3 regions of the Actinoplanes lobatus genome follow, and region 3 is predicted to be linked to each of the others. Evidence: riboswitches for the same ligand, from Rfam matches in the RefSeq annotation. Region 3 holds a riboswitch; each other region holds the start of a gene.
The links. Region 3 has a riboswitch for cobalamin ahead of BJ964_RS44085 (VWA domain-containing protein). Riboswitches for the same ligand answer to the same signal wherever they lie in the genome.
Positions count from the first base shown of each region.

Region 1: another riboswitch for cobalamin. It lies ahead of cobN (cobaltochelatase subunit CobN); the one in region 3 lies ahead of BJ964_RS44085 (VWA domain-containing protein).
Region 2: another riboswitch for cobalamin. It lies ahead of BJ964_RS11535 (ABC transporter substrate-binding protein); the one in region 3 lies ahead of BJ964_RS44085 (VWA domain-containing protein).

Region 1 covers NZ_JACHNC010000001.1:592,082-598,781, forward strand. The annotation lists gene cobN (cobaltochelatase subunit CobN) at 1-2,108, opposite strand, end outside; cobalamin riboswitch at 2,142-2,269, opposite strand; gene BJ964_RS02580 (precorrin-3B synthase) at 2,374-4,023, shown strand; gene BJ964_RS02585 (precorrin-8X methylmutase) at 4,023-4,640, shown strand; gene BJ964_RS02590 (precorrin-2 C(20)-methyltransferase) at 4,679-6,334, shown strand; gene BJ964_RS02595 (glycoside hydrolase 5 family protein) at 6,572-6,700, shown strand, end outside.
Region 2 covers NZ_JACHNC010000001.1:2,498,752-2,505,451, forward strand. The annotation lists gene BJ964_RS11505 (C40 family peptidase) at 1-1,284, opposite strand, end outside; gene mqnE (aminofutalosine synthase MqnE) at 1,519-2,688, shown strand; gene BJ964_RS11515 (hypothetical protein) at 2,711-3,121, shown strand; gene BJ964_RS11520 (DUF4229 domain-containing protein) at 3,134-3,445, shown strand; gene BJ964_RS11525 (PadR family transcriptional regulator) at 3,510-3,836, shown strand; gene lepB (signal peptidase I) at 3,833-4,444, shown strand; cobalamin riboswitch at 4,436-4,584, shown strand; gene BJ964_RS11535 (ABC transporter substrate-binding protein) at 4,675-5,595, shown strand; gene BJ964_RS11540 (FecCD family ABC transporter permease) at 5,635-6,700, shown strand, end outside.
Region 3 covers NZ_JACHNC010000001.1:9,691,841-9,698,540, reverse strand. The annotation lists gene BJ964_RS44100 (universal stress protein) at 16-774, opposite strand; gene BJ964_RS44095 (citrate synthase) at 948-2,231, shown strand; gene BJ964_RS44090 (gluconokinase) at 2,586-4,223, shown strand; cobalamin riboswitch at 4,476-4,602, shown strand; gene BJ964_RS44085 (VWA domain-containing protein) at 4,658-6,700, shown strand, end outside.

The sequences.
Region 1 (6,700 bases), 9.1 Mb from region 3:
TCGATCTCGTCGGTCTCCGCGGTGGACGCGTCCTCCGCGAGACCCAGCGCCTCCCGCAGACCCGGCAGCGCCGCCACCTGACCGGCCCACATCTGCCGCGCCCGCAGCATGGCGAGCACCAGGTTGACCCGCGCCTCCCCGGTCGGCGCCGCCCCCAGCACGTGCAGCCCGTCACGGATCTGCACGTCCTTGACCTCACACAGCCATCCGTCGATGTGCATGATGAAGTCGTCGAACTCCTCGGCCTCCGGCCGGTGCCGCTGGCCGAGGTCGTGGTCCATCTTGGCGGCCTGGATCAGCGTCCAGATCTGCGCCCGGATCGCCGGGAGCTTGGCCGGGTCGAGGGCGGCGATGGTCGCGTGCTCGTCGAGCAGCTGCTCCAGGCGGGCGATGTCCCCGTACGACTCGGCGCGGGCCATCGGCGGGATCAGATGGTCGACCAGCGTGGCGTGTGCCCGGCGCTTCGCCTGCGTACCCTCGCCGGGGTCGTTGACGAGGAACGGGTAGATCAGCGGCAGGTCGCCGAGGGCCGCGTCGGTGCCGTCCGACGCGGACATGCCCACGTTCTTGCCGGGCAGCCACTCCAGGTTGCCGTGCTTGCCGACGTGCACCACCGCGTGCGCGCCGAACTCGTCGGCCACCCACCGGTAGGCGGCCAGGTAGTGGTGGCTCGGCGGCAGGTCGGGGTCGTGGTAGATGGCGACCGGGTTGGCCCCGAACCCGCGCGGAGGCTGGACCATCACCACGATGTTCTCGTCGCGCAGCGCGGCCAGCACGATGTCGCCGTCGTCGACATACAGCTCACCGGGGGCCTGACCCCAGTGCCGCTCGACACTCTCCCGGAAGTCCTCGGGGAGCTGGCCGAACCAGGTCTGGTAGCGAGATGCCGGAATTCGCACCGGGTTTCCGGACAGCTGCTCCTCGGTCAGCCAGTCCGGGTCCTGCCCGCCGGCCGCGATCAACGTGTGGATGAGCCCGTCGCCGTCGTAGGACCCGAAGTCACCGATCCGGTAACCCCGGTCGGCGAGAGCAGCCAGCAGGGCGACCGTCGAGGCCGGCGTGTCCAGACCGACCGCGTTCCCGATCCGGGAATGCTTGGTCGGGTAGGCCGACAGCATCAGCACGATCCTGCGATCGGCCGGCGGGACGTGCCGCAGCCGGGCGTGCGCCACCGCGATCCCGGCCACCCGCGACGCCCGCTCCTCGTCGGCCGCATAGACCGACAGCCCGTCCTCGTCGATCTCCTTGAACGAGAACGGCACCGTGATGATCCGGCCGTCGAACTCCGGGATCGCCACCTGCGTCGCCGCGTCCAGCGGGGTCAGCCCGTCGTCGGCGGCCTCCCAGGCGGCCCGCGAACTCGTCAGGCACAGCCCCTGGAGGATCGGCACGTCCAGGTCGGCGAGCACGCCGACATCCCACGCCTCGTCGTCGCCGCCCGCGCTCGCGGTCGCCGGGCGGGTGCCGCCGGCCGCCAGCACGGTCACCACCAGCGCGTCCGCCTTGCGCAGCTCGGCCAGCAGCTCCGGCGGGGCGGTCCGCAACGAGGCCGTGAAGATCGGCATGGCCCGCGCGCCCTTGGCCTCGATCGCCCGGCAGAGCGTCTCGACGAACGCCGTGTTGCCGGCCATGTGATGCGCCCGGTAATAGAGCACCGCCACGGTCGCCTCGCCGGTGGACTCCGGGCGCGGCAGGAAACCCCACTGTGGGCTCTCCACGGCCGGCGCGAACCCGTTGCCGGTCAGCAGCACCGTGTCGGAGAGGAAGTCGTGCAGCGAGACCAGATTGTCCGCGCCGCCGTGCGCCAGATAGGTGTGCGCCTCGGCGGCCACCCCGGCGGGCACCGTGGACAGCTTCATCAACTCGGCGTCCGGCGCCTGCTCGCCGCCCAGGACCACCACCGGCACGTCGCCCGCGAGCAGCGTGTCCAGCCCCTCCTCCCAGGCCCGGCGGCCGCCCAGGATGCGCACCACGACAAGGTCGGCCCCGTCGAGCAGGCCGGGCAGATCGGTGACCGAAGTGCGGGCCGGGTTGGCCGGGCGCCAGGCCGAACCACTGGCCCGGGCGCTGAGCAGGTCGGTGTCGGACGTCGACAGCAGCAGAAACACGCGCGCTCCCCTCGGGGTCCGCGCCCCGGGTAGTCGGATGTCACGGCGACCGGAGTTCCTGGCTCCCAGGGCTCGAACTCCCTGGTGACAGTGGCGGGACCGCGCCGGAGTCACACCGGCTTCCTCCGCGGCGTCGCCGCTCGTGAGCCATAACTTTTCCGAACCCCGGTGTCCCGCGTCAAGGCGGAACGGCCGCTGTGACGCTGCCGACCCACCGAGAGGCGACGGTGAATTCCTGTCGGGGGTCGGCCGTAGTATCCGGGCCATGTCTCCCGTCCGGACTTCCGACACCGACGCCTGCCCCGGCGCGCTGCGGCTGCACGCCGCCGCCGACGGGTTGCTGGCCCGGGTCCGGCTGCCCGGCGGGCTGCTGACCGGCGCCCGGCTGCGCGCGCTGCGCGCGCTGGCCGAGGAGTTCGGCGACGGCGCCCTGGAGTTGACCTCGCGGGCCAATCTCCAGCTCAGAGGCCTGTCGGCCACCGACGCCCCGGCCTTGGCGACCCGCTTGCGCGCCGCCGGGCTGCTGCCCTCACAGACCCACGACAATGTCCGGAACATCGCGTCGCCGCCACTCCCAGGATCGACGATCCGCGCTCTGATACCGGCCTTGGATCGCGCCATCGTGGACGATCCCGCCCTGGCCGGCCTCCCCGGCAAGTTCCTGTTCGCGCTCGGCCACGTCCCCCTGTCCCCCGACGTCGCCGCCGTCCCGGCCCCCAACCCCGCACCGGCGCCCACCACCCGGCCGGCCCCCACCAACCCCACACCGGCGCCCACCACCCAGCCGCCCACGACCAGCCCCACACCACCGGCGCCCACCACCCACACGGCTGTCGCGGGGCCGGAAGAGCGGGGGCACACCGGTGGCGGGCTGTTCGCGATCCGCTTCGCCGGGCACGACACCGGGCTCCGGGTGGAGGCCGGCCGGGTGGTGCCGGCGCTGATCGCGGCGGCGCACGCGTTCCTCGCCGAGCGGGAGGAGCAGCGGGGCGACGGCCCGGCCGCGTGGCGTTTGCGGGAGTTGACCGACGGCCCGGCGCGTGTGTCGGCCCGGGTGGCCGGCGTCCTCGGGTTGACGCCCGTCGCCGTGCCGGCGGCGGTTCCGGTCGAGGCCACCGGCGCCACCGATCTGGTCGGTGTGGTGGCTCAGGCGGACGGGCTGGCCGCGGTGGGGGCGCTGGTGCCGTTGGGGCGCCTGACCGGCGTACCCCTCAGGGTTTTGGAAGGCGCCGATCAGCTGGTGGTGACCCCCTGGCGTGGGGTGATCGTGGCCGATCTGCCGCCGTCGGCGGCGGTGGAGTGGGCGGACCGTCTGGCCGCGGCCGGGCTCGCGGTGGCCGCGGATTCGCCATGGTCCGGGGTGACCGCCTGCGCCGGGCGGCCAGGTTGCGCGAAATCGCTGGCCGACGTCCGCGCCGACGCCACCGCCACGGCCCGTTTCGTCGACGGCCTGCCGGTCCACTGGGTGGGTTGCGCCCGCGCGTGCGGCAGCCCGTCCGGCCCGCACGTCCGCGTCGAGGCCACCACCGACGGCTACCTGGTCGCCCGCACGGACGGTGACCGAGCCGGCCCCGCCGACCTGCCAGGGATGACCAGCGCGGAGAGTGACCGAACCGGCCCAGCCCGGCCATCGCAAACGACCAGCGCGGAGAGCGGCCGAACAGGCCCAGCCCGGCCATCGCAAACGACCAGCGCGGAGAGCGGCCGAACAGGCCCAGCCCGGCCATCGCAAACGACCGGCGCGGAGAGCGGCCGATCCGGACTCGTCGGCGCATCGGGGATCTCCGGCGCGGAGGGTGACGGATCCGGACTGGTCGGCCCATCGACTGCGGGGGCGGGATCGCCGAGGATCAGCGAGGTCGGCGCGGCCGTGACCGGGTTGGGGGAGATCGTGGCTGTGGCTAGGAGGCCCTGATGGAGTATGTGCGCGACGGTGCGGAGATCTACCGGCGCTCGTTCGCCACCATCCGGGCCGAGGCGGACCTGTCGGGGCTGCCGGAGGACGTGTCGCGGGTGGTGGTCCGGATGATCCACGCCTGCGGGATGGTGGATCTGGTGAAGGATGTCCGGTTCAGTCCGGGTGTGGTCACCGCGGCGCGGAAGGCGCTGCTCGACGGCGCGCCGATCCTCTGTGACGCGGAGATGGTGGCGTCCGGGGTGACCCGGTCGCGGCTGCCGGCGGCCAACGAGGTGATCTGCACGCTGCGGGATCCGGCGGTGCCGGGGCTGGCCGCGGCGATCGGCAACACCCGCAGCGCGGCCGCCCTCGACCTGTGGGGTGACCGGCTGGGCGGCGCTGTGGTGGCGGTCGGCAATGCGCCGACCGCGCTGTTCCGGCTGCTGGAGATGGTCGCGGCGGGCGCGCCCCGGCCGGCCGCGGTGCTCGGCATCCCGGTCGGTTTCATCGGCGCGGCCGAGTCCAAGGAGGCTCTCGCCGAGTCCGGTCTGGATTACCTGATCGTGCGCGGCCGCCGGGGTGGCAGCGCCATCACCGCCGCCGCGGTGAACGCCCTCGCTTCCGAAGCGGAGTGAGGCCCCGGTGCGGAACGAAGCGGAATAGGTCGGAAGAGATGACGAACGAGCCAGTACGGAAGACCGGCCGCCTCTTCGGGGTCGGGCTTGGCCCCGGCGACCCGGAGCTGGTCACCGTGAAGGCGGCCCGGCTGATCGCCGCGGCGGACGTGGTGGCCTATCACGCGGCGGGGCACGGGCGCAGCAACGCGCGCGCCATCGCGGCCGGGTACCTGCGGGAGGGTCAGATCGAGGAGGCCCTCATCTACCCGGTGACCACCGGGACGACCGACCATCCGGGCGGCTACCAGGGCGCCATCGACGACTTCTACGCCGAGTCGGCGGCCCGGCTCGCCGCGCATCTGGACGCCGGCCGGGACGTGGTGGTGCTGGCCGAGGGTGACCCGTTCTTCTACGGCTCCTACATGCACATGCACAAGCGCCTGGCCGGCCGGTACCACGCCACCGTCGTCCCCGGTGTCACGTCGGTCAGCGCCGCGTCGGCGGTGCTCGGCCGGCCGCTGATGGAGCGCGACGAGGTGCTCACCGTGCTGCCCGGGACGCTGGAGCCGAAGGATCTGGCGGAGCGCCTGGCCGCCACCGACTCGGCGGCCGTGATGAAGCTGGGCCGCACCTTCGAGGGTGTCCGGGAGGCGCTCACCGAGGCGGGCCGGCTCGACGACGCCTGGTACGTGGAGCGCGCCACCACCGGCCGGGAGCGGTCCGGCCCGTTGCGGGACGTCGACCCGGCCACGGTGCCGTACTTCTCGCTGGCCCTGCTGCCGAGCCCGGCCGCGACCGCGTTCGGGTCCGGCGCCGCGGCACCGGCCGGGTTCGCCGAGGCCCCGGTGGACACCACGTTCAACGGCACGGCCGCGGCGACGGCCGAGCCGGACGGCGGCCTGGTCAGCCTGGAGGATGCGAACGCCGCAGCGCTGACCCGGTTCGCGAGCGGCGACGACCGCGGCACCGGCGGGGTGACGGTGGTCGGGCTGGGGCCGGGCGCCCGGCACTGGCTGACCCCGGAGGCGCAGGAGGCGCTGGCCGCCGCCGACGACCTGGTCGGCTACGGCCCGTACGTCGACCGGGTGCCGCCGAATCCGCGGCAGCGCCGGCACTCCTCGGACAACCGGGTCGAGGCGGAGCGTGCCGCGTTCGCCCTGGACCTGGCGAGACGTGGGCGGCGGGTGGCGGTCGTGTCCTCCGGTGACCCGGGGGTCTTCGCGATGGCCGCGGCCGTTCTGGAGGTGGCCGAGGACCCGCAGTGGCAGGACGTGCCGATCCGGATCATCCCGGGTCTTACCGCCGCGCAGGCGGTGGCGAGCCGGGCGGGGGCGCCGCTCGGGCACGATTTCTGCATCCTGTCGCTGTCGGACCGGCTCAAGCCGTGGTCGGTGATCGAGTCCCGGTTGGAGGCGGCGGCCGCCGCCGACCTGGTGATCGCCGTCTACAACCCGGCGTCGAGGAGCCGCCGGGAGCAGCTGGTCCGGGCGCTGGAGCTGTTGCGTGGCCATCGCCGCCCGGGGACGCCGGTGGTGGTGGGCCGGGATGTGGGCGGGCCGGCCGAGTCGGTGCGGATCACCACCCTGGCCGCGCTCGATCCGGCCACCGTCGACATGCGCTGCCTGCTGATCATCGGCTCGTCGCAGACCCGTGCGGTCACCCGCGGCGACGGCACCACGGCCGTCTTCACACCGAGGCACTATCCGGCCTGAGGCCGGTTGCAGATCGGTCGGCGGCACCCGTTCTGAAACCCGGCCCGGACGGCGGCCGGCGGCTGGCGCTGCCGGGGTGAGGGGCGGGTGAGGGTCCGCTACCGGTCTGCAACCACGTTGCAGCAACGCAGTTCTCCAGACGACATGTGCAAGACCGAATAAGAGGGGGCGGTAAGAAAACCAACGAGGTAAGGGGCTGAGCACTCAGTGGGAACTGCTCGCAAGCACGCTGCGATTTTGCTTTCCTCGCTGCTGCTCGCCCTCGCCCTCCCGACGTCCGGAGCCTTCGCGGCGCCGCGTCACTCCTCCAAGGTCTCCGCGTCGTCGACGGCCACCACCACCAAGAAGGCCGCCGTCAAGAAGGCC
Region 2 (6,700 bases), 7.2 Mb from region 3:
CGGCGTCTTGCTGCTCGACGGGCTGCTCGACGGGCTGCTCGACGGGCTGGTCGGCGGCTTGCTGGTGGTCGAACTCGGGCTCGGCGACGTGGTGGCCGGCTCGTCCGGGTCGGGAGCGCCGAGGTCCGGCGTCTCGGTGTCGCCCTCGATCGACCCGTACACCCGGGTCGCCGCGAACAGGCGGCTCCACCGGACCGGGGTGAGACGGACGTTCAGGCCGGTCCGCGGGGCCTCGACCATCATGCCCTCGCCCGCATACATGGCGACGTGGTGGATGCCCGTCCAGCTGCTGGAGGAGCTGAAGAAAAGCAGGTCGCCGGGGAGCAGCGAGTAGCGGGAGACCACCCGGTCACGGGTCTGGTAGTACTGATCGCGGGAGACCCGGACGAGCGGGTAGCCGGTGGAGCGGTAGGCCGCGTACATCAGGCCGGAGCAGTCGTACCGGTCCGGGCCCTCCTCGGACCACACATACGGATCGCCGCGCTGGGCCAGCGCGTACTCGAGCGCCTTCACCGCGCGGGGGTCGGCGTCGCGGCCCTCCTGGGAGCCGGCCAGGTACTCGGCGCCGAGCTGCTGGTCGGCCGCGTTCGCCGTGCTCTCGGCGGCGCTGATCTCGGCGCGGTGCTCGTCTTCGTACTTCTTCTGGGCCGCCTGTTTCCGGCTGAGCTGCGTGTTCAGAGCGGTCCACTGTGCGGAGAGGCTGCCATGCCGGTTGCTGGCGAGCAGGTGCTCCTCGGTGGCGGTCTTCACCGTGGCATCGGCGGCGGCCAGGCGTGAGGCGGCCGCCTCGTACGACGTGGCGTCACCACGCTGCATGCGGGACAGCGCGTCGAGCTCGAGCAGGCCGGAGTCGAGGGTGCCGGGCGGCAGGGCGGCGGCCTCCTGCATGGTCGCGGCGGCGGCCTCGGCGGCGACCGTCTTCGCCTGGGCGGCGGCCTGCTGGGTCTCGGTGACCCGCTGTGCCGCGGCGGTGAGGTGGGTCTGAGCGAGGTCGCGATCCTGGCCCAGCCGGATCAGCTGGTCGCCGAGGGCGGCGATCTCGGCGCGGCCCTTCTCCACTTTCTGAATGACCGGGCTGGCGACGACTCCGGGCGTGATGAGCGACGGGGTGGTCGGGGTGGGGCTGGCGGTCTGCGTGCCGGGGAGGACGAGCGAGGCGAGCTGCGGGGGGCGTGCGCCGGCGTCCGGCACCGAGGTGGAGCCGGTCACCGAGACGGGATCGGCCATCGCCGGGATCGGCTGGAAGAGCGCTGCGATCGCGGCCGCGATCGCGGCTGAGCACACGACAGGTCGAAAGCGGGATCGCACGTAGCGCATGCGATTCGGCGATCCGTGCCGCAATGCCTTGGACATCAGCTCCCCGTCCGCGTCGGTGGGGGACCGCCGCTTGTCGTTCCTACTGGTTCATACCGCAAGCCGCGCACCCATGTCGATCCAATGAAGGTGAAAGCATGCTGAGAATTATTCGACTCAACGGTGCCGCGGGCCACTCGAGCGACGGGACGTACCCTCGACCGCATGGATGCGGGGTTGAAGCGCGAGCTTGAAGCGAAGGTCTACGCCGGTGAGCGGCTGAGCCGCGAGGACGGTGTCGCGCTCTACGAGTGTGATGATCTCGCCTGGCTCGGCCGCCTGGCGCACCACAAGCGCACCGAGCTGAACGGTGACCGGGTGATGTTCAACGTCAACCGGCACCTCAACCTCACCAACGTCTGCTCGGCCAGCTGCGCGTACTGCTCCTTCCAACGCAAGCCGGGTGAGAAGGACGCGTACACGATGCGCATCGACGAGGCCGTCCGCAAGGCCAAGGAGATGGAGGACGAGCAGCTCACCGAGCTGCACATCGTCAACGGCCTGCACCCCACCCTCCCCTGGCGGTACTACCCGAAGGTACTGCGTGAGCTGAAGGCCGCGCTGCCGAACGTGAAGCTCAAGTGCTTCACCGCGACCGAGGTGCAGTGGTTCGAGAAGATCAGTGGGCTGTCGGCCAGCGAGATCCTGGACGAGCTGATGGACGCCGGCCTGGAGTCGCTGACCGGTGGCGGCGCCGAGATCTTCGACTGGGAGGTCCGGCAGCACATCGTGGACCACGCGTGCCACTGGGAGGACTGGTCGCGGATCCACCGGCTGGCCCACGAGAAGGGCATGAGGACGCCCGCCACCATGCTGTACGGGCACATCGAGGAACCGCGGCACCGGGTCGACCACGTGATGCGGCTGCGCGAGCTCCAGGACGAGACCGGTGGGTTCGCGGTCTTCATTCCGCTGCGCTACCAGCACGACTTCCACGACTCGGCGGACGGCAAGGTCCGCAACCGGATCCAGGAGCGCACCACGATGGCGGCGCCGGCCGAGTCGCTGAAGACGTTCGCGGTGTCCCGGCTGATGTTCGACAACGTGCCGCACGTGAAGTGCTTCTGGGTCATGCACGGTCTCTCGGTGGCCCAGCTGTCGCTCAACTTCGGCGCCGACGACCTGGACGGCTCGGTGGTGGAGTACAAGATCACCCACGACGCCGACTCGTACGGCACGCCGCACACCATGCACCGCGAGGACCTGCTCGACATGATCTGGGACGCCGGATTCCAGCCGGTCGAGCGGGACACTCGTTATCAGGTGGTACGCGAGTACGAGAAGGCGCCGTCGCTGGCCGAGCGCCGCAGCGAGCCCCAGAAGATCTGGGCCTGACCCCACACGGACGGTGACGTTGATGACCCAGCTGAAGAAGGACGCGACCGGCCGCCTGGCGACGATCGGTGACCTGCTGGGTTCCGCCTTCGCCGGGCTGGCCGCCGGCGCCGCCGTACTGTTGATTTTCGAGGCGGTGATGGCGCTGACCGGCCTCGGTGAGTTCGGTGAGTCGAACGGCTGGCTCGCGCTGATCCTGCCCGTCTGGTTGTTCGTCGAGGAGTTCCGGGCCGAGGGCTTCGGCGCCCACCGGATCATGGTGAGTGGCCTGGCCGCCGGCTTCGGTGTCGCGGTCGGGATGACCGTGGCCGGTTTGGTGTCCGAGGTCGCTCCGCCCTTGGTCAGCGGCGGCTCCGGCGCCCTGACCGGTACGGTCGTGTACTGCCTGGTCTGGTTCTACGGCCTTCGGTGGCTCAGTCACCGGTCCGGCTGAGGGAGATAACGCATGAAGCCCGCCGTCAAGTACACGCTCGGCCGCCTCGGACTGTTCGTGGCCGCCTTCGCCGTGCTGTTCCTCCTGACGCCGTTGAACGTCCTGGTCTGCGCCATGGTGGCGTTCGTCGCCTCGGCCGCTCTCTCGTTCATCCTGCTGCGCGGGTGGCGTGACGAGATGGCCGAGCAGCTCGGCGAGATGGCGGCCCGCCGCACCGCGGAGAGGGACCGGCTTCGCTCGGCGCTCGCCGGTGACGAGGAGGCGGCCGCCGCGGGGGACCGGGTCGCCGCCGCCGACGTCGTGGAGCACCGCAAGAACTCCTGAGCCGGCATCCGTTTGATGCCGGCCTCTTGACTTCAGGTAAGTCGAGTTATGTAGAGTTTCGGTCATGCCGAGGACACCGCATGCCTCGCCGCAGACCCTGCGGCTCTTCGAGGCGCTGATGAAGGACCCGTCCACCTGGCGTTACGGTTACGACCTGAGCCGCGAGACCGGCCTGGCCTCCGGGACGCTCTACCCGATCCTGATGCGCCTCACCGAGCAGGCGCTGCTGGAGGCCGGCTGGGAGCCCTCCGACCAGCCCGGCCGCCCGCCCCGGCACACCTACCGGCTGACCGGCGACGGGGTGGCGCTGGCCCGGGTCCGGCTGGCCGACGCGGCGGCCAAGGCCGCGGCCCGCCGGGGCACGAGCCTGGCGATCGTGAGGCCGGCATGAGGCGGGTGCTGTACCTGATCCTGAGGACCGCGGTCACGGGCAAGCCGTGGGGTGAAGCGGTGCTGGCCGAGTTCGATCAGACCACCGGGACCTGGGCGGCGCTGCGCTGGACCGCCGGCGGGCTGTGGGTGGCGGCACGGGAGCGGCCGGTCGCCTACGGGGTCGCGCTGGCCGCCGTGCTGCTCGCCGTGACCACGTCGTTCTCCTTCTCGATCTGGTTCGTGCCGAGCAACGCCATGAATCCGACCCTCGCCGTCACGAGCCGCCACCTGGTCGACCGGATCGGCTACCGGGTGACCGGCATCGACCACGGCGACATCGTCGCTCTCCCGATCCCGGACGCGCCCGGACACGAGACCCTGCTCCGGGTCATCGGCCTGCCCGGTGACCGCATCGAGTGCCGGGACGGGCGGGTGCTGCGCGGCGGCACGGCGCTCGACGAGCCGTACCTGTCGTTCGAGTCCCAGGTGGTCGGCACCGAGTGCGCTCCGGTCACCGTCCCGGACGGCGCCGTCTACGTGCTCGGTGACAGTCGCCCGGTGGCCCAGGACTCCCGCCACTGGGGCCTGATCAGCACGGACGATGTGACCGGAAGGCTCGTCATGTGATGCCGTTGAGGTTGCGGGACGGCCGTGGGTTAGCGTTTCAGGGACCGCGCCGCAGCGAAGCCGGTGTGAAACCGGAGCTGTCCCGCAACTGTGATCCCTCTTCGGAGGTCTAGCCAGGTCGCCTGGGCGTCGGTCGCGATTCAGCGCTCCCGGGGAGGGGCGCCTCGCGGGCGGCGGCCAGCGTGGCCCCTGTCGGCGAAGCACCACCTGACCGGCCGACAGGAGGACCGATGAAACGCCTGCTCACCGCTGCCATAGCGGCCACCGCACTGTTCCTCACCGGATGTGCGAGTAACGAACCCGAGCCCGCCACCGCGTCCAGCGCCGCCGCCGGGGCGTACCCGGTCACGGTCGGCGCCGTGACCCTGAACGCTCAGCCCGCGAAGATCGTGTCGCTGAGCCCGACGGCCACCGAGATGCTCTACGCGATCGGCGCCGGGCCGCAGGTCACCGCGGTCGACGACCAGTCCACCTACCCGGCCGACGCACCGAAGACCGACCTGTCCGGTTTCAAGCCGAACGCCGAGGCGATCGCGGCCAAGGACCCGGACCTCGTGGTGCTGTCCAACGACTCCGACGGCATCGTGGCCCAGCTCGGCAAACTGTCGATCCCGGCGTTCGTGTCACCGGCCGCCGCCACCCTCGACGACACCTACCGGGAGATCACCGAACTCGGCGCGCTCACCGGTCACCCGGCCGAGGCGAAGGCGCTGAACGAGCGGATGGCCGCGGACATCGACACGATCGTCAAGTCGGTGCCGGCCCGGAGCAAGCCGCTCAGCTACTACTACGAGCTGGGCCCGGACCTGTACTCGGCCACCTCGAAGACCTTCATCGGCTCGGTCTTCAACCTCTTCGGGATGACCAACGTGGCCGACGCCGCCGACCCGGACGGCAAGCTCGGCGGCTACCCGCAGCTGGCCCAGGAGTCGCTGGTCCAGGCGAACCCGGACACCATCTTCCTGGCCGACACGAAGTGCTGCCAGCAGTCCCCGGAGACGGTGAAGGCGCGGCCCGGCTGGTCGTCGATCGCCGCCGTCGGCAAGGGCCAGATCTACGCCCTCGACGACGACATCGCCTCGCGCTGGGGTCCCCGTACCGTCGATCTGGTCAAGGCCGTCGGAGACGCGGTGAGCAAGGTTCCCCAATGAGCGAGCTTGCGAGCGAATCATCGGCTCAGTCTTGAACTCATGGCGACGCTGGAGCGAAGCGGAGGCGGCGCCATGAGCCGGCGCCGGCCTGCCGGGCTGCGCCCGGTGTGGCTGGCGGCCGGAGTGCTCACGCTGCTGGGAGCGATGGTCCTGGCGCTGGCCTTCGGGTCGGTCCGGCTGCCGCCCGGCGGCGTCGCGGTGGAGATGCTCAATCTCCTTCCGGGGGTACGCCTGGACAGCGGCCTGACCGACCGTGAGATCGCGATCCTCACCCAGCTCCGGCTGCCCCGCGTGGTGCTGGGCGCGCTGGTCGGCTCGATGCTGGCCCTGGCCGGCGCCGCCTACCAGGGTGCCTTCCGCAACCCGCTGGCCGATCCGCACCTGCTCGGGGTGGCGGCCGGCGCCGGTCTCGGGGTGACCGCGGTGATCGTCCTGCGGGCCACCGGCGAGGTCACCGAGCTGCCGATCGGGGCGCCGATGGCGGCGTTCGTGGGCGCGGTCGGCGCGGTGGCCCTCACCTGGCTGCTCGGCGCGGCCGGGGGCCGGGACCGGTCGCCCGCCACCCTGATCCTGGCCGGGGTCGCGGTGTCGGCGTTCCTGTCCGCGGCGCAGACCTACCTGCTGCAACGGAACGTCGAGTCGGTCCGTGAGGTGTTCTCCTGGACGCTCGGCCGGCTGTCCACCGCGGGCTGGCACGACGTGCGGGTGATCCTGCCCTACACGGTGATGACCGCCGCGATCGTGCTGGCCCAGCGCCGCGAGCTGGACGTGCTGACCGTCGGCGACGCCGAGGCGACCAGCCTGGGCCTGCACCCGCAGCGGTCCCGCTACCTGCTGATCATCGCGGCCTCGCTGGGCACCGCCGCCGCGGTCAGCGCCTCCGGGCTGATCGGCTTCGTCGGGATCATCGTGCCGCACACGCTGCGACTGATGACCGGGCCCAGCTACCGGGCGTTGCTGCCGCTGTCGCTGCTGTTCGGGGCGGCCTTCCTGGTCCTCGCCGACCTGGTCGCCCGGACCGCGGGCGGAGACGCGGAGATCCCGATCGGTGTGGTCACGGCGTTCCTCGGCGCGCCCTTCTTCGTGCTGGTGCTGCGGACCAACC
Region 3 (6,700 bases):
GTACAGGCCGAAGACCTATGTGTGGGCCAACGGTAGCAATTCGGGCACCGGGTTACCGGGGTTCCGGAAACCTGCCGGTCCGTGCACGAAGACCGCCGGGCATCCGCCGTGCCGCAGCACCGCGGCCGCGACCGTGCCCAGCCGGCCGCGGGTGCCCGGACCGCGCGGCCCCAGCACGATCAGGCCGGCGCCGCGGGAGGCGTGCACCAGGGCGCCGGCCGGGTCGCCGGAGAGCAGGCGGGGGCGGACGCCGTCGAGGACCGGGCGGCCGGCGGGCTCGCCGGCGTACACCACGTCCACCCGGCCACCCCGGCGCCGGGCCTGCTCGACGGCGAACCGCAGCACCGCGGCGGAGACCGGCGACCCGTCGACGGCGGCCAGGACCGGGCCGGACGGCGTACGGTGCCGGCGGGCCACGGCCACCGGGCACCACGCCCGCAGCACCACCTCGACCAGGCCGCCACCGAGGACCAGCAGTGCGGAAGCCCTGGTCAGGCGCAGCAGGACACGCTCGGGCGGCCCATCCACGAGATGGCCCCGCGCGTCGACCCCGGGTGTGGAACGCTGGGCGATGGAGACCGCCTCCTCGACGATGCGTGAGGCGGCCCGGCGCGCCAGGGCGTACTCGCCGGGGCCCGGCCACGTGAAGGCGTGGACGACGGTGAGCGCCCGTCCACGGGAGACCGCCTCCCGCGCGGCGAACCGCACTGCGGCCGGGTCGGTCGCCGTGCCGCCGATCCCCACGACGACGGGTCCCTCGGCCGGGATCTGCATGGTCCCTCCCGTAACAGCGTCGCAATATACCGACCATTGTCTATGGCGCAACGACCCATACGCACTGGTGACCAATGCCTCAACAGGCGGCCACCTGATGACCCATTCAGGTTGAGGGTTTACGGTGAACGGCAAAATCTTTGGGACATCTGCCGGTGAAGTGAGGGAAATACATGACGGATGTCAAGCTCGACCACCCTGGTGGTCAGTTGTCGATGGCGGTCACGAAGGCCGTCGACGGTCCGGGCGGCATCGACGTCAGTGCTCTGCTGAAGGAGACCGGTTACGTAACCCTCGATCAGGGTTTCGTGAACACCGCGTCGACCAAGTCGGCGATCACTTACATCGACGGTGACCAGGGCATTCTGCGTTACCGGGGTTACCCGATCGAGCAGCTCGCGGAGAAGAGCACCTTCCTTGAGGTCTCCTACCTGCTGATGAACGGCGAGCTGCCGACCGCGGCCCAGCTCCGGGACTTCGCGGACAAGATCCGCGTCCACACCCTCCTCCAGGAGGAGATGCGGACATTCTTCTCGAGCTTCCCGCGTAACGCGCACCCGATGTCGGTGCTGTCGTCCGCGGTCACGGCGCTGTCGACCTTCTACCAGGACGCGCTCGACCCGCTCGACGAGGAGCAGGTCGAAATCTCCACGATCCGGCTGATGGCGAAACTTCCGACCATCGCGGCGTACATCTACAAGAAGTCCATCGGGCACCCGCTGCCGTACCCGGACAACTCGCTCGACTACGTCGAGAACTTCCTGCGCCTGACCTTCGGCCTGCCGACCGTCCAGTACAACGTCGACCCCAAGGTCGCCAAGATCCTGGACATGCTGTTCATCCTGCACGCCGACCACGAGCAGAACTGTTCGACCTCGTCGGTGCGCCTGGTCGGCTCGGCGCAGGCCAACCTGTTCGCCAGCGTCTCCGCCGGCATCAACGCCCTCTCCGGCCCGCTGCACGGCGGCGCCAACGCGGCCGTCCTCGAGATGCTCGAGCAGATCCGCAAGGAGGGCGGAGACGTCACCTCGTTCGTCACCCGGGTGAAGAACAAGGAAAAGGGCGTCAAGCTCATGGGCTTCGGCCACCGGGTCTACAAGAACTACGACCCGCGCGCAGCCATCGTCAAGAAGGCCGCCCAGGAGATGCTCAACACCCTGGACAAGCCGGACCCGCTGCTGGAGATCGCCTTCAAGCTCGAGGAGATCGCCCTCTCCGACGAGTACTTCATCTCCCGCAAGCTGTACCCGAACGTCGACTTCTACACCGGCCTCATCTACAAGGCCATGGGCTTCCCCACCGACATGTTCACGGTGCTGTTCGCGATCGGGCGCCTCCCCGGCTGGATCGCCCAGTGGCGCGAGATGATGACCGACCCGGCCAACAAGATCGGTCGCCCGCGGCAGATCTACACCGGCTCGCCGGTCCGCGACTTCACGCCGATGGACCAGCGCTGACCTTTTCTCCACCCCGCGACGCCCCGCCCTTCCCGGCGGGGCGTTTCGCTTTTCAAGACCCATTTCCGGTACGGGGTGGATCGTTATCGATTAATTCCCCGTCCCGAAATTTCCGGCGATCTTCTGCAACGTGAGCCATTGCCGCCCGCGCCGGGCGTAGCTGCTGTGCCTGATTGCTCCGCTTCGCTCCGCGGCAAAACGCCTTGCCCCGACACCGGCGGTGTTTTGCGGGGGACGCTGAGTGCACGGCCGTTTAGCTCAGCGTGACCGTTTCGTGGTTGAACGTGTCAGCGGTATGAGGGGTGGGGAGGGTGGGCATGAGAGGGTCGGGACGGCACGTTCGGGAGGGGAAGCATGGACGTCGTGATCGGGATCGACACCGGGACCACCGCGACCAAGGGGGTCGCCGCCGGCCCGGCCGGTGAGCTGCGGGCGCTGACCAGCGTCCACTACCCGCTGTCGGTCCCCGGGCCGGGCCGGGCCGAACTCGACCCCCGGCAGCTCACCGGCGCCGCCGTGAAGGCGCTCACCGACGTGGCCGCCGAGTGCCGCGACCGCGGCGACCGGGTGATCGCGATCAGCCTCAGCTCCTTCCTGCACGCGCTGCTGCCGATGGACGCCGCGGGCCGCCCCCTCGGCCCCGTGGTGACGTGGGCGGACGGCCGCTCCGCCCGGCAGTGCGAGAAGATCGTCGCGGCCGGTCCGGCGAAGCGGCTCCAGGCCCGCACCGGCACCCCGGTCCACCCGATGTCGCCGCTCACGAAGCTGGCCTGGTGGGCCGAGGAGGACCCGGACACGCTGCGCGGCACCCCACGCTGGGGCGGCGTCAAGGAGCTGATCGTCGCGGCGCTGGCCGACGCCCCGTTCCTGGTGGACCTGTCGATCGCCTCCGGCACCGGCCTCTACGACATCCACGCCCGCCGGTGGGACGACGAGGCCCTGTCCATCGCCGGCGTGCGCCCCGGGCAGCTCGCCGAGGTCGTCCCCACCACGTACGCCCTCCGGCTGCGTCCCGAGGTGGCGTCCGCCGCCGGCCTGCCGCCGGACGTACCCCTGATCATCGGCGCCGCCGACGGCCCGCTCGCCAACCTGGGCGTCGGCGCCACCCCGCCCGGTGTCGCAGCGGTCTCCCTCGGCACGAGCGGCGCCCTCCGTACCGTCGTGGACCGCCCCACCGCCGACGCCGCCGGCCGCCTGTTCTGCTACGCCCTCACCGAGGACCGCTGGGTGATCGGCGGAGCGGTCAACAACGCCGGCTCGGTCGTACGCTGGGCCGCCCAGAGCCTCGCGGCCCCCGCCCCCGGAGCCCCTGGTGACCGCGGCGCCGGCGCGTATGACGACCGCGTTCCCGGCACCTCCGGCGGTCCCGGCCGTGCGCCCGGCGTCGCGGGCGAGGGCGCCGACGACCTGGACGCCGCCCTGCTGGCCGAGGCCGCCGAGATCCGGGCCGGCAGCGAGGGCCTGCTCTGCCTGCCCTACCTCCTGGGCGAACGTGCCCCCTGGTGGCGCCCCGGCATGCGCGGCGCCTACCTGGGCCTGCGCCGCGAACACGCCCGCCCGCACCTGGTCCGCGCCGCCGTGGAGGGCGTCTGCCAGCAACTCGCCCTGGTCCGCGACTCGTTCGACGCCGAGGGCTGCCCGGTCACCGAGATCCGCGCCACCGGCGGCGCCGCGGCCTCCCGCCTGTGGGTGTCCGTCCTGGCCTCCGCCCTCGACCTCCCGGTGACGGTCGCCGACGTCCCCGAGGGCACCGCCCTGGGCGCCTGCCTCCTGGCCCGGCACGCCCTCGGCGAACTCCCCGACCTGGACCGCGCCGCCGACCTGGTCCCCACCGCGAACGCCACCCACCCCGACCCGGAGGACGCCGCCCTCTACCGCCGCCTGCGCCCCCTGGTGGAACGCTCCGCCCTGGCCGTCCTCGACGTGGTCGCCGAACTCGACCGCCTGGCCCCCGAGCCTCTCCCCGCCACCGAGAAGGCGGTGAGCCGCTGACCGACCCCGCCCGCGGCTGATTCGACCGCGGCCCGCCCCGTCACGGCACCGTCGCGGTGCCGCTTCGAGACCGCCTGATCGTGGGCGCACGGTGGACGCGGCGTGGGGTCGGGCCGTCGATGCCGGACGGATTGGCGCACACGCGGCGCCGGCCGTGCGGACCGCCTTCGGAGAAGGTGCGCTCGGCGGGTGACGGATCCCGCGTTGACGGGTGCCCGGCCGGTCGGGAAGAGTGACCGGCGAGCGGTTGCGGAGGAACCCGGTGCGATTCCGGGACGGTCCCGCCACTGTGACCGGGGAGCGACCCGCTGACCACACACGCCACGGCACCTGCGCCGGAAGGCGAGCGGGAAACGTCGATCCGGGAGTCAGGAGACTCCGGCCGCTCGCGTCGACCGACGAGCGGGCGTGGACACCCGCCGGAAGGGATCCTGGTGACTACTCCGTACCCGTTCTCGGCCGTGGTGGGTCTCGACGACCTGCGCCTGGCCCTGCTGCTCACCTCGGTGTCACCGGCCGTCGGCGGGGTCCTCGTCCGCGGCGAGAAGGGCACGGCCAAGAGCACCGTCGTCCGCGCCGTGGCCGGCCTGCTGCCACCGGTCACCGTGGTGCCCGGCTGCCGTTTCGCCTGCGATCCCGCCGCCCCGGACCCGGCTTGCCCGGACGGCCCGCACCCCACCCTCCCCGGCCCGGCACGTCCGGACGCCCCGGCGGACGCCACGACCGCGGCCACGGTCCGGCCCGCGTCGCTCGTCGAGTTGCCGGTCGGCGCCACCGAGGACCGGGTGGTCGGCACGCTCGACCTGCAGCGCGCGCTCACCGACGGGGTGAAGGCCTACGACCCGGGCCTGCTCGCCGCCGCCCACCGGGGTGTCCTCTACGTCGACGAGGTGAACCTCCTGCCGGACCACCTGGTGGACCTTCTGCTGGACGCGGCGGCGATGGGCCGGGCACACGTCGAGCGGGACGGGGTGTCGGTCAAGCACGCGGCGAGATTCCTGCTGGTCGGCACGATGAACCCGGAGGAGGGCGAGCCCCGGCCCCAGCTGGTCGACCGGTTCGGCCTGGTCGTCAACGTCGCCGCACCCCGCGACGCCCGTCAGCGCGCCGAGGTGGTGCGCCGCCGCCTCGCCTACGAGGCCGACCCGGACGGTTTCGCGGCGCGCTGGGCCGACGCCGAACGCGACTACGCGGCGCGCATCGCCACCGCCCGCGCCGCTCTTCCGGCGGTGACGCTGCCCGACGCCGAACTCGACCGGATCGCCCGGGTCTGCCTCGCCTACGGCGTGGACGGCATGCGCGCCGACATCGTGGTCGCCCGCTGCGCCGTAGCCCTGGCCGCCTGGCACGGCCGCGACCGGGTCACCGCCGACGACGTCCGGGACGCGGCCCGCCTCGCTCTCCCGCACCGCCGCCGTACCGACCCGCTGGACCCGCCCGGCACCGACGAACAGAAGCTCGACGACGCCCTGGCCGAAGCCGAACGCCAGGCCGAACAGGACCGAGCCGAACAGGAACGCGCCGAACAGGAACGCGCCGAACAGGAACGTGCCGAGCGCGATCAGGCCGACCGCGAACGGGCCGAGCGCGAAGCAGCCGACCGGGAACGAGCCGGCCAGGACGGTCAGAACGGCGGCGGCCCCGACGACGAGCCGGACCCCGACATCGACCCGGACCCGGACGGCGGCGGCCCCGGCGGCGGAGGCCCGCGAAACGACACCCCGCGAGACGGCGGCGGGCCGTCCGGAGCAGGATCACCCCACGGGGGTACGGAGGAGAGCACGCCCCCGTCCAGCAACGACGAGGCGCCGCAACCGGAGAAGGCGGGCGCGACAGCCGCCGCCGGCCAGGCGTTCCGCACCCGCACACTCCGGATCACCGCCCGTGGCGAGGGCGGTCACGCCGGCCGCCGCTCCCCGGCCTTCGCCCGCCGGGGCCGCGTAGTCGGCAGCCGCGTCCCGCAGGGCAAGCTCTCCGGCGCCCCTCACCTCTTCGCCACTCTCCGGGCAGCCCTCGACCGAGCCGCCCTCGACCGAACCGCCCTATCCCCGGATCGGTTTGTGGCGTCCCAGGATCGGGTGCCTCAGGGTCAGGTGGCTCAGGGTCAGGTGGCTCAGGGTCAGGTGGCTCAGGGGCGGGCGGCCTGGGAGCGGCGGGGTGGGATCCGGGTGTCGCCGCGGGATCTGCGGGAGTCGGTGCATGTGGGGCGCGAGGCGAACCTGGTGCTCTTCGTGGTGGACGCGTCCGGGTCGATGGCCGCGCGGAAGCGGATGACGCTGGTCAAGACGGCGGTGCTGTCGCTGTTGCGGGACGCCTACCAGCGGCGGGACCGGATCGGGATGATCACTTTCCGGGGACGGGACGCCGAGGTGGTGCTGCCGCCGACGTCCAGCCATGAGGTCGGCGTGATGCGGCTGGCCGCGCTGCGGACCGGTGGCCGTACCCCGCTCGCGGCGGGGCTCCGTGCCGCGGCCGCG